One region of the Mesorhizobium sp. M8A.F.Ca.ET.202.01.1.1 genome, then DNA from elsewhere that is predicted to be linked to it. Evidence: predicted binding sites of a transcription regulator. Region 1 holds the regulator's gene; each other region holds the start of a gene.
What was found. The regulator LexA, encoded in region 1, represses DNA repair genes until DNA is damaged. The targets are predictions, from matches to a motif close to TGTTCNNNNTGTGTTCNG.

Region 1 (4,213 bases):
CCTCCGGCGATCCCGCTGCCATCGCCGCTCGTGGCTGCGCCCGCAACCCAGCCGTTGCAAGCGGGCTTGCCGGCGCCAACTCCGTCTCCTGCCGCACGCAGGATCGTGCGCGCGCGCCGGCAAATCGGCCGGATATCCTTGCTTCGCCTGCGCCACGGCTTGGCCAAGGCGGCGGAGCTGGAACTTGACCGGGGCATCGCCTTCCTGCTGGTGCCGGTCTGCCTGGCGGTTGGGGCGATCGGCTACTTTTCGCTGGCGACCGAGCCCGATTTTGCAAAGCCTGTCGCGGTCATGGTGCTGGCGGCGACCTGTGCATTCGTCTCGCGTTCCTGGCCGAAAACCCATCTGTGTTTCATGGCAGTGCTGTTGTGCGCGCTGGGCCTGCTCGCGGCGAAGGTCGAAACATGGCGAGCAGGAACCCGGATGCTGGGTTCGGAAATCTCGACTCAATTGACCGGCCGCGTGGTCTCGCTCGAGGAGATGGAGAGCGGCCGTATCCGGTTGACCATGGACGTGATTTCGACCGCCCGGCCGAAATTGCGCTATGCGCCGGAAAGGGTCCGGCTTTCGGCACGCAAGATACCGCCGGAAATGACCGCTGGCTCGCTTATCACAGGCTACGCCAAACTGCTGCCGCCGACCGGTCCGGTGCGGCCGGACAGCTACGACTTCTCCTTCGACAGCTATTTCGCAGGCATCGGCGGCAGCGGCTTCTTTCTCGGCAATCCAACGGTTGTCGCTACCGACGATGGTGAGATGTCGCTGCCAGCCCGTCTTTTTTCAAGCATCGAAAACGCCCGCGAAGCCATCGCCGACCACATCAGGGGCAGCATCGGCGGCGCCGAAGGCGAGATCGCGGCGGCGCTGATCGTCGGCGTGCGCGCCGGCATTCCCGATGAAATCAACGAAGCGATGCGGCGTACCGGCATCTATCACATCATTTCCATTTCGGGACTGCATATGGCGCTGGTCGCCGGCACCATCATGGGTCTGTTGCGCGGTGCCTTCGCGCTGTTTCCAGACTTTTCCGCGCGCCGGCCGGTGAAGAAATATGCGGCCGCCGCCGCACTTTTCTCGATCGCCGCCTATCTCGTCATTTCCGGTGTCGTCGTTGCGGCCGAACGCAGCTTCATCATGCTGGCGGTGATGCTGATTGCCGTCTTGTTCGATCGCGCGGCGCTCACCATGCGCAACCTGGCCATCTCGGCGATCGCCGTTATCCTGGTTTCCCCGCACGAGGTCGTCGGCCCGAGCTTCCAGATGTCGTTCGCGGCAACCGCGGCCCTTGTTGGCGCCTATGCCGGCTGGGCGGACCACCGCGCTGGTAAGACGAGGCCACCGTCGCCAAAGCGGTCACTACCCGGGTTCCTGACGCGAAAATTCCTGCTGGCGACAGGTGGATTGGCCATGACCTCCATCATTGCCGGCAGCGCGACGGCGCTGTTTGCCATCTGGCATTTCCAGCGCGTATCGCCGCTCAGCCTGTTCGCCAATCTGGCCGTCATGCCGATCGTGTCGGTGGTCGTCATGCCTTTTGCGGTCCTCAGTTCGCTGGCGATGCCCTTCGGCGCCGACGGCCCGTTTCTCTACGTGATGGGCAAAGGCCTGACAGCGATGATCGCCGTATCGTCATGGATATCGGAGCGCTCGCCAATCGATGGGGTAGGTCTGATCTCGCAGCAATCCGTGCTGCTGGTGGCCGTCGCGCTGGTCATCGCGACGATGGCGACGACCTGGCTGCGGCTCGCGGCACTGCCATTCGCACTTGCCGGTCTGTTGACTGTGTCGGACATACGCACGCCCGACGTGCTGATCTCGGAAGACGCACGGCTGGTCGCACTGCCGATCGGCAATGGCGAACTGGCCGTCAACCGGGAACGTCCGAACGAATTCGCGGCCGACAACTGGAAACGCGCTCTGGTCTCCGAAACAATCGTCAAACCGGAAATGTTCGACAAGGCGGACGGGCAATTCGATATTGCCGCTCCCACCGACCTGCCGCAGGGATCGCCGTTCTATTGCCGCGAAGGCCTTTGCCTTGCCAGGCACCCTTCCGGCGCGATCGTCGCCTATGTCGAGGATCGCAAGAACACCTGGAAAGCCTGCGCCTTCGCCGACCTGATCGTCGTCAATGACGCGACCGCCTATGACGCCTGCCACAATCCGCTGGTTGTCGTCGTCACGAAACGGCAGCTCGCCCGCAAGGGAAGTGCTGCCGTCTTCTTCGATCCCCAGTCGGCCACAACCCCGGCTGTGATCGAATTCGCTGTCGACGGACCATACCGGCCCTGGCACGAGCAGCGAAAATTCTCACGCGAGGCGAGGGGGCTGCCGCCCTATAAAAAGCCAGACAAGTCCGATGGCAAACCGGCTCAGTAGCGCCTGATCAGCCCGACCAGCTTGCCTTGTACCTTGACTCTGTCCGGCCCGAAAATACGCGTTTCGTAGGCTGGATTGGCGGCTTCGAGCGCGATCGAGGCGCCTTTACGGCGGAACCGCTTCAGCGTCGCTTCCTCCTCGTCGACCAGCGCCACGATGATTTCGCCCGGACTTGCCGTGTTCGCATTGCGGATGATGACCGTGTCGCCGTCGAAGATACCAGCCTCGATCATCGAGTCACCCTTGACCTCCAGCGCATAGTGCTCGCCGCCCATGATCATATCCGGCGGCACCGAGATCGAATGCGTCTGATGCTGGATGGCATCGATCGGCACACCGGCGGCGATACGGCCCATGACCGGGATGGACACGGCTGAAACCACATCGTCGTCATTGCCGGCCGCGGGCAGACGCGAAGGCGCCGTCGCCGGCTTGAGCTGGCGGCCAAGATTGTTTTGACCAAGGCTGCCCTGGATGACGCTGGGCGAAAATTTCTTTGCCGCGTTCAGGCCGGGCGCGATCGAATCCGGCAGCCGCAGCACCTCCAGCGCGCGCGCCCGATTGGGTAGCCGGCGAATGAAGCCGCGTTCCTCCAGCGCCGTGATCAGGCGATGAATCCCGGATTTGGAGGCAAGATCGAGCGCTTCCTTCATCTCGTCGAAGGAGGGCGGTATCCCGCTTTCCTTGAGCCGTTCGTGGATGAACATCAGCAGTTCATGTTGCTTGCGTGTCAGCATGGCGGCCCCCAAGGCATTGAACGAAGGTCTGAACCAGAATCGAAAAAACAAACCCAGAACAAACACTATCTGTTCCAGTTGTGTTCCGCAACCGTTTAAAGTTTAATGAATTTGTTAAGGCTGCGGATGTTTTTTGTCCGCTACGGCGGGCAGAAGCCGACCTTTTCCGCCATCGGCAGGCCCATTGAAATCGTTATGGTTAATGGCCTGTGGCCCATCCGCTCCCGAGTTTGGCGTCAGCCGTTCGGAAGGCTTTCCCCGGGCGGATTGTATAATTTATCGGTCCGTTATTCGCGGAACGAAACGAAACCAAAACGCCAACGACTGGCAGCTTCGGGGCAGCGATGGACCCAGGCGTCCGGCCCCACTCCGACCAACGCGTGCGAATAGGTGTCGCGGAAGCGCCGGAGTCATCCCGAACCAGCTTTCAAGCTGCCGGCGCGGGCGGCGTATTTGGTCGGGCCGCTGTCTTCGCTGTGGACATAGACGTGCAGGGTGTAGCCGATATGGGCCACCATCAGCGCCTTGGCCCGCTCGACGTCACGATCGAGTGCCGCTTCCATGATCGCGGTATGGTGTTCGATCGCAATCGCTTCGCGCAGCGCCTCCATCGCCTCTTCGTAGCCATCCTTGAGGCCGGCCGCGGCCCGCAATGTCGGCGCCAGACCAAGAAAGCGATGATGCCGGCGCAATTGATCCGAGATCGTCGAGCGGAAACGCAACAGCCAATCGCATGTGGCGGCACTCAGCAGCGCCGCATGGAAAGCCTCGTGATTCTCGTCCCATTTGTCGACCGCCGCATCCGAGGGATCGTCGACCGCGGTTTTGCAACGGGAGAGCCGGTAGTGGGCGGTGACCACGGCATCTTCCCATTCCTTGCCGCCTTTCTCCATCGATTCGAGGAACAGGGGGATCTCGACCACCATCCTGGCGCGCGCCAGGTCCTCCAGTTCGGCCCGCGACACCCGAGCCACGGTAAAACCGCGATTGCTGATGGCGGTGACCAGGCGTTCGGCCTCGAGCCGCGACAAGGCTTCGCGCAATGGCGTCCAGCCGACTCCATAGGTGCCGCGCAGTGCACTCAGTTTGAGCGGGGC
Region 2 (4,213 bases), on a different contig from region 1:
ATCACATAATCGCCAGGCTTGGTGCCGACCGAGCCGTGGCCGCCGGCAACGATGACCACGAACTGGCGCCCGTCCGCGACCGTATAGGTCATCGGCGTCGATTGCCCCCCGGCGGGCAGCCGCGCCCGCCAGAGCTGCCTGCCTGAAGTCAGGTCATAGGCGCGCAGATAGTCGTCGACGGCGGCGCCCAGGAAGGCGACACCGCCGGCCGTGATCATCGGCCCGCCGATGCCGGGCACCCCGACCTTCAGCGGCAACGGCAGCGGCGTCATGTCGTAGACGGTGCCGTTGCGATGCTTGTAGGCGATCTGTCCGGTCCTCAGATCAACCCCGGCGACATAGCCCCAGGGCGGCGCCTGGCAGGGGATGCCGAGCGGCGACAGGAAGGGTCCCATCACCACTGCGTAGGGGGCGCCCTCATTGCGGTTCAGCCCCTGCTCGCTGCCGCGCCCCTCGTCCGGCGGCGGCACCTGGTCGCGGGGGATGAGTTGTGACTTGAATGCCAGGTAGGTCGGCATGCCGAACATCACCTGCCGCACCGGATCGACCGCCACGCCACCCCAGTTGAAGGTGCCGAAATTGCCGGGATAGATCAGCGAGCCCTGGACGGAAGGCGGCGTGTAGCGGCCTTCATAGCGCAGGCCCTGGAATTCGATCCGGCACGCCAGCTGGTCGAACATGGTGATCCCCCACATGTCGGCGCCGGTCAGCGGCTTCGGCATGAAGGTAAGATCGGAAACCGGCTGCGTCGGCGATGTGTGATCGCCTTCGATGGCGCCGCCCGGCGCCGGCACTTCGTTCACCGCGATCACCGGCTCGCCTGTGCGCCGGTCGAGCACATAGAGGTCGCCCTGCTTGGTCGGCCCGACCAGCGCGGGCACGACGGAACCATCGGCCTTGGTGATGTCGACCAGGCTCGGCTGCGCCGGCACGTCCATGTCCCAGAGGTCATGGTGCACGGTCTGCCGCACCCATTTCAATTGCCCGGTATTGAGGTCGAGCGCGGTGATCGAGGAGGAGAATTTCTCGACATTGGCGCTGCGCCCGGCGCCGAGTTGGTCCGGCGTCTGGTTGCCGAGCGGCACATAGAGCAGGCCGAGCTTCTCGTCGGCGCTCGGCGTCGACCACATGTTGGGCGAGTTGGCGGTGTAGGTCTGGCCGGCCGCCAGCGGCGTCGTCTGGTCCGGATTGCCGGAATCCCAGTTCCATAGCAGCTTGCCGGTGCTCGCATCATAGGCGCGGATGACGCCGGACGGCTCCTGCGTCGAATAATTGTCGTTGACCGCGCCGCCGACGATGATCTTGCCGCCCGCGATCAGCGGCGCCGAAGTCGAGTAGTAATAACCGGACTTCGGATACGGCATGTTGGTCAGCAGATTGAGCGTGCCGCCCTCGGCAAAGGCTGGGCAAACCTGCCCGTTGGCGGCGTCGAGCGCGATCAGCCGCGCATCCGAGGTCGGCAGATAGACGCGCGTCGCGCAGGGCTGACCGGCGGCGCCGGCGGCATCGGCATAATAGGAGACGCCACGGCAGGTCTGGTGCTGGCGGTCCTTGTCGAGCTTGATCTTGGGATCGTAGCGCCACTTCTCCTTGCCGGTCGCCGCATCGACCGCGATGGCGAAATTGTGCGGCGTGCAGATATAGAGCGTGTCGCCCACTTTGAGCGGCGTCACCTGGTAGGTGGTCTCACCGACATCGTCCGGACCCTTCACATCACCGGTGCGGTAGGTCCAGGCCGGCTGCAGATTGGCGACATTATCCGGTGTGATCTGGTCGAGCGGCGAATAGCGCTGGCCGAACTGCGTGCGCCCGTAATAGTGCCATTCGCCCGCCGGCACGTCGCCGCCGAGATTGGCGTTGGGTATCACCTTGTCGGTGTCGAGCGCGCCGCCTATGTCCTTCGGGTCCGTGGTCATCGAATAGCCGGCCACCGCCAGCGATGCCAGCACGGCAAGGATCAGTGGCGCGCGGCCGTCCGGACCGGCAAGGCCCCGCCGCGCCCACGGCGTCAGCAGCCACAGCGCCACCAGCACGATGATGCCGCCGCGCGGGCCGAGTTCCCACCAGTCGAAGCCGGTTTCCCAGACCGCCCAGGCCAGCGTGCCGAGCACGATCGCCGCGTAGAGCCAGAGCGAAGTGGAACGGCGCCGGTAGAGCAGCCAGGCGGCGACCAGGAAGGCGAGAGCGACGATGATGTAGTACCAACTGCCGCCCAGCGAAGCCAACCAGATGCCGCCGGCGCCAAGCGCCAGACCGATGAGGAAGAGGACGAGGGAGGTGATCGTGACAGCCAAGATGAAACTCCTTCGACTGTTGCGCGCATGGCGGCTCTGGGCAACCCGGCATTGCGTGCCGCCCCATACGCAACTTTCTCCCGACCGCCGCGCCTGTCAAGCGCAGGTCAAGGGTCCGCGGCGGCAACCTTGCCCCCACCGCGGTTGTTCACAACGCCGGCCGCCATATCGCTCGAGTGGCCGTATCAGGCACTTTACCGGAACAAAACGTAGACAGTTCTGGTCTTTCCCTCCCGAATCACTACATTCGGGGGAGATGTCCGGCTTTTCCGAAGACATGCCCTTTTTCGACGAACCCAATGCGCGGCCCACGGCCCCGTCGGGCATTGCCGCGCGCGCCATGGCTGCCCGCGGCGGCCAGAACAATGCGCCGGACTATCTCAGGGGGCTGAACCCCGAGCAGCGGCTGGCGGTGGAGACCACCGAAGGCCCGGTTCTGGTGCTGGCCGGCGCCGGCACCGGCAAGACTCGCGTGCTCACCACCCGCATCGCCCACATCCTCGCCACCGGCAGGGCCTTCCCCTCGCAGATCCTGGCCGTCACCTTCACCAACAAGGCCGCGCGCGAGATGAAGCAGCGCATCGGCATCCTGATCGGCGAAGGCAATGTCGAGGGCATGCCGTGGCTCGGCACCTTCCACTCGATCGGCGTGAAGCTGCTGCGCCGCCATGCCGAGCTTGCCGGCCTGAGATCCGACTTCACCATCCTCGACACCGACGACGTCGTGCGGCTGATCAAGCAGCTGATCCAGGCCGAGGGCCTGGACGACAAGCGCTGGCCCGCAAAACAGTTCGCCCAGATGATCGACGGCTGGAAGAACAAGGGCCAGGGTCCGGCCGACATCGCCGAGGGCGATGCGCGCAGCTTCGCCAACGGCAAGGGCCGCGAGCTTTACAAGGCCTATCAGGAGCGTCTGCAGACGCTCAACGCCTGCGATTTCGGCGACCTGCTCTGCCACCCGATCCGCATCTTCCGCGCCAATCCCGATGTGCTGAAGGACTATCACCGGCGCTTCAAATACATCCTCGTCGACGAGTACCAGGACACCAACACCGCCCAATACATGTGGCTGCGGCTGCTCGCGCAGCGGCCGGAAGGCAAGCCGATCTCCCCCCTTGAGGGGGAGATGTCCGCCAGGACAGAGGGGGGCGCCTCGCGCGACAGGGCCACCGTTAACATCTGCTGCGTCGGCGACGACGACCAGTCCATCTATGGCTGGCGCGGTGCCGAGGTCGACAACATCCTGCGCTTCGACAAGGATTTCCCCGGCGCCACCATCATCCGGCTGGAACGCAACTACCGCTCGACCGCGCACATATTGGGCGCCGCCTCCCATCTCATCGCCTATAATGAGGGCCGTTTCGGCAAGACGCTGTTCACCGACCGCAACGATCCCGAGGATGGCAAGGTCAACGTCCACGCCGCGTGGGATTCGGAGGAGGAAGCCCGCGCCATCGGCGAGACCATCGAGGCCTACCAGCGCCAGAAGCATAATTTGAACGACATGGCGATCCTCGTGCGCGCATCCTTCCAGATGCGCGCCTTCGAGGATCGCTTCATCACGCTCGGCCTGAACTATCGCGTCATCGGCGGCCCGCGTTTTTACGAGCGCATGGAAATCCGCGACGCACTGGCCTTCTTCCGCGTCGTCGCCAACGGCACCGACGACCTCGCCTTCGAGCGCATCGTCAATGTGCCCAAGCGCGGCCTGGGCGAAGCGACCATCCGCCAGATCCACGACACGGCGCGCGGCATGCGCATCCCGATGCTTGAGGCGGCGGGCACGCTCGCCGAAAGCGACGAGTTGAAGCCGAAACCGCGCGCTGCGCTGCGCGAGGTCGCGGCCAATTTCGAACGCTGGCAGAAGGCGCTGGAAACCACCCCGCACACCGAGCTCGCCGAGACCATTCTCGAAGAGA
Region 3 (4,213 bases), on a different contig from region 1:
AGCGCGGAACCGAGGATGCGCAGGAACAGCGCTTCGCGCTGCAAGTGGCTAAGCCGCTTTGAATCGTCGAGTCCTTCGGGAATGTTGGCGGGGTCGAGCACCACTGCTGCCGCGACGACCGGACCCGCCAGCGGGCCACGACCGGCTTCGTCCATCCCCGCGACCGGCCATAACCCATCGGCCATCGCCTTCGTCTCGAAGGAGAAATCGGGTTTCTCGACGATTTCGAAGAGAAGCGGAGAATCAGAACGCGCGCGAGCCATGTTGCGGCGAGGTTCGCATCGGCTCCGATTCTCCGCAAGTCCCTCCGGGTCGGGTGGGGCGCCGGACCGGGAGGGCACCGTCTGCTGGCCGGGGCAGGCCGGACGGGATTCTTGGCCGCGGCGGTCATGAACAGCCCGCGGCGATTTTCAATTTTCAGAGCAGCATCAACTGCTCCTGGTCCTTGCCGGCGGCGACGAACTGGTCAGTCCGCAGCGTGCGTCGCTCCGCATTGAGGCCGAGCCGCTTGGCGGTGATTTCGAAGCGCCGGCCGATCTGCCAGGCATAGGGACCGGCGCCCTTCATGCGCTTGCCCCATTCCGAATCGTAGTCCTTGCCGTCGCGCATCGAACGGATCAACGACATGACGTGGCGATAGCGGTCGGGATAGTGACGCAGCAGCCAGTCCTTGAAGATCGGGCTGACCTCCAGCGGCAGGCGCAGCACCACATAGCCAGCTTCGCGCGCTCCGGCATGGTGTGCCGAGTCGAGGATGCGTTCCATCTCCTGGTCGGTCAGGCCCGGAATGATCGGCGCCACCATCACCGAAGCAGGGATACCGGCATCCGAAAGCTGCCTGATCGCTTCCAGCCGCTTGGTCGGCGTCGAGGCGCGGGGTTCCATCGTCCTGGCCAGCATGCGGTCGAGCGTCGTCACCGACAGCGCCACCTTGGCGAGCCCGCGCTCGGCCATGCGCGACAGAATGTCGATGTCGCGCACCACCAGGGCCGATTTGGTGACGATGCCGACCGGATGACCGCGTGCCTCCAGCACTTCGAGGATTTCGCGCATGATCCGGTACTGCTTCTCGATCGGCTGGTAGGGATCGGTGTTGGTGCCGATGGCGATGGTGCGGGGCTGGTAGCCGTCCTTCGACAACTCCTTGTCGAGCAGGCGTGCCGCGTCCGGCTTGGCGAACAGCTTGGATTCGAAATCCAGGCCCGGCGACAGGCCCATGAACGAGTGTGTCGGCCGCGCGAAGCAATAGACGCAGCCGTGCTCGCAGCCGCGATAGGGATTGATCGACCGGTCGAAGGAGATGTCCGGCGATTCGTTGCGCGTGATGATGGAGCGCGGCTTCTCCACCTGCACCTCGGTCTTGAACGGGGGCAGTTCCTCCAGCGAACTCCAGCCGTCGTCGAAGACATGTCGGCTCACGGGTTCGAACCGGCCGGACGGATTGATGCCTGCCGACCGGCCACGGTTGCGGTCCGGACGGACCCGCATGCCGCTCTGCTCGATCATCGCGTTGGCCATTTCGGCTCGTCCTGCTCCGAAGGCTGCAATGTCGGCGCGCATGATCGGTTCCATCTTCGCCCGCTCCCAGGGACTGTCCATGTTCTGTCGAATCGCTCTGCTCATGGAAATTATTCCTATTTTGTTGATGAGAACAAAGCAAGAACTTTTTATGGTGCGGCGCAAAAACTGGCGTCGGTCGGCGCTTTCCGCTATTCGGCTCATGATGCTCAGTGTTCTCATCGAAACGCATAATGACGAGGAGGGTCTCGCCCGCACGCTGGCGACGCTGATCGGCGGCGCGGTCGAGGGCGTGGTGCGCGATGTCGTCGTCTGCGACACCGGCTCCACCGACCACACGCATCGCGTGGCCGAGCATGCCGGCTGCCACTATGTGGGGAGCGGCGGCATCGCCGCCGGCATTCGCCAGGCCAAGGGTGACTGGCTGCTGTTTCTCGAACCGGGTGCGAGGCTGGTGGAGGGTTGGATCGACGCGGTTGTCGCCCATACCGCCAGGCAGACAATGGCCGCCCGGTTCTCGCGGGCGCGGGGCAGCCGTCCGCCGTTCCTGGCCCGGGTCTTTTCGGCAAACCGTGCGCTCGCCGACGGCCTGGTGATCAGCAAGCGGCAGGCGGCATCTCTGTCCAAGAATGCCGGCAGCGCCGAGGCGTTGGCGCGCGGTCTGGCGACAAAGAAGCTCGACGCCGAGATCTGGGCGGCGCCGCCGAGGCAGAGGTGATTTTTTGCGGCTGCTCTGTCCATTGTGCGTTGCACAAAAACTGACGCGCGGGTAACTTTCCGACAAGGCGGGTGAATTGGGTTTGGGTCATGCCGGAACGGCAGGCTCCGACATTGCGTCGGCGCTGCATCATACCCTTGAGGATCCCCATGAACCTTTCGACCACTGACAAGTCCGGCACTGCCAGTCTCGAGGCCATTGCACGCAATGGCAGCCTGCTGCGCCGCATCGCCGTGCGCATCCCGACCTATCTGAAGGACCTGCGCGAAAACCCTGCCTGGCTGCCGATGTTCGTTCTGGCGCGTACCATGCCCGGGCGCCGGATGCATTGGCTGGGCGCGAAGCGCGCTCGTCCGGCCGACAATGCCGGGGACACGATGTTCAGGGGCGTTCAGCGCGAGGCCGTCGTCGGCGCGTTGCGGTCGGACGGGCTGTTCTCGGGGCTGATCCTGCCGCCTGATATCCACGAGGAGATTGCCAGCTTCGCCCGGCGCACGCCCTGCTACGGCAATTTCGACCGCCGGCTCGAATTCGTGCCCGGCGAACATGCCGAAGCCGAAAAGCGCCTTGGCCGCTCATTGCTGAGCGGCCATTATTTCGAACGCATCCTCGACTGCCCGGCGGCACTCGCCATACAGCGCGACCCGCTGCTTCTCGACATCGCCGCGCACTATCTCGGCGGCCAGGCGAAACTCATCACGACACGCATCTGGTGGAGTTTTCCGACCGGCGAGGCGTCCGACGCCGACAAGAACCTTGCCTCGCTCGGCAAGTATCATTTCGATCTCGATGACTGGCGGATGTTGAAATTCTTTTTCTACCTCAAGCCCGTCGACGCCGAGACCGGTCCGCATGTCTATGTCAGGGGAAGCCACAGGCGCCGCGCCATAAGGCATCAGCTCACCCTTCTCGTCGGCCATCCCGCCCAGGATGTGCTGGACGTGTATGGCGAGCAGAGCCCGGTGACCCTGACCGGAGAGGCTGGCCTCGGCTTCGTCGAAGACCCCTTCGGTTTCCACATGGGCACGGTGCCGGCACGCACGCCACGGCTGATGATGGAAGTTGGCTTCGGCGTCTCCAAGCCGTCGCGCCGTCGTTTCCATGGCGAGCCGGTCATCCGCTGAAGGCAGGTCAGGCGAAGCTCATCTCGACCGGCATCCAGCGAAGGCGACGCCTGGCTTGCCGCTCAGCTCTGTTTTCCCAGTCGAAGTCGACCAGGACCGATTCTCCGGTGAACGCCCTGTGATCGTCCAGGGCGTTGACGATCAGGATGGCCCTGGCCTCGTCATTTTCCCCGGCGATCGCGGCGGCATAGACGCCGCATTCTCGGCAAATCAGATAGTCGGCGGTCTCCAGTCCGAACCGGTATTTGCGCAATCGCCTTGCGTCCTTGACCGAGATGATCAGCCTGCCGTCAGGATCGGCGAAGGCGCGCGCGCCATGCTTTGTGCAGAACGAGCATTGGCAGGCGCGGACTTCGATTTGCGATGGATCCAGCTCGGTCGAAAATCGCAGGCGTATATTGCCGCAATGGCACCCACCAGTGTGCATGGTTCCAGTTTGCACGGCCATATCTGCCTTCTCGTGAACGGTAGGGATCGCCCACGAAGATACTGTCTCCGGCATCCGGTTTGGAATGGCCGTTCGAAGGCGCCCGGCGCTGTTCTGCCTGGCGAACACGGCGTGAAGTCGGCACTTTGCCTAGGCTTTTTAAGGGGCTGATTTGCCGCGCCGCAGATGTTCGTCCAGGCGCGGCATGATCTCGACGAAGTTGCAAGGCATGTGCCGGTAGTCGAGCTGTGCCTCGATGATGCCGTCCCAGGCGTCCTTGCAGGCACCGGGCGAGCCCGGCAGCACGAAGACGAAGGTGGCGTTGACGACGCCGCCGGTCGCCCGGCTCTGGATCGTCGAGGTGCCGATTTTGTCGTAGGAGATGCGGTGGAACACTTCCGAAAAGCCGTCCATGCGCTTTTCGAA

Region 2: EN845_RS15185 (UvrD-helicase domain-containing protein) is a predicted target of LexA. The motif match lies at 2,493-2,510, and genes of this name have one in related genera.
Region 3: EN845_RS28070 (PA0069 family radical SAM protein) is a predicted target of LexA. The motif match lies at 1,648-1,665, and genes of this name have one in related genera.

What each region holds. Positions count from the first base shown of each region.
Region 1 is NZ_SRUN01000010.1:131,842-136,054, forward strand. Features, by position in the region: gene EN845_RS21600 (ComEC/Rec2 family competence protein) at 1-2,379, shown strand, start outside; gene lexA (transcriptional repressor LexA) at 2,373-3,116, opposite strand; gene EN845_RS21610 (GntR family transcriptional regulator) at 3,527-4,213, opposite strand, start outside.
Region 2 is NZ_SRUN01000006.1:100,746-104,958, reverse strand. Features, by position in the region: gene EN845_RS15190 (glucose/quinate/shikimate family membrane-bound PQQ-dependent dehydrogenase) at 1-2,294, opposite strand, end outside; gene EN845_RS15185 (UvrD-helicase domain-containing protein) at 2,551-4,213, shown strand, end outside.
Region 3 is NZ_SRUN01000015.1:136,171-140,383, reverse strand. Features, by position in the region: gene EN845_RS28075 (ribonuclease HII) at 1-263, opposite strand, end outside; gene EN845_RS28070 (PA0069 family radical SAM protein) at 418-1,572, opposite strand; gene EN845_RS28065 (glycosyltransferase) at 1,724-2,236, shown strand; gene EN845_RS28060 (hypothetical protein) at 2,386-3,360, shown strand; gene EN845_RS28055 (hypothetical protein) at 3,368-3,808, opposite strand; gene moaB (molybdenum cofactor biosynthesis protein B) at 3,947-4,213, opposite strand, start outside.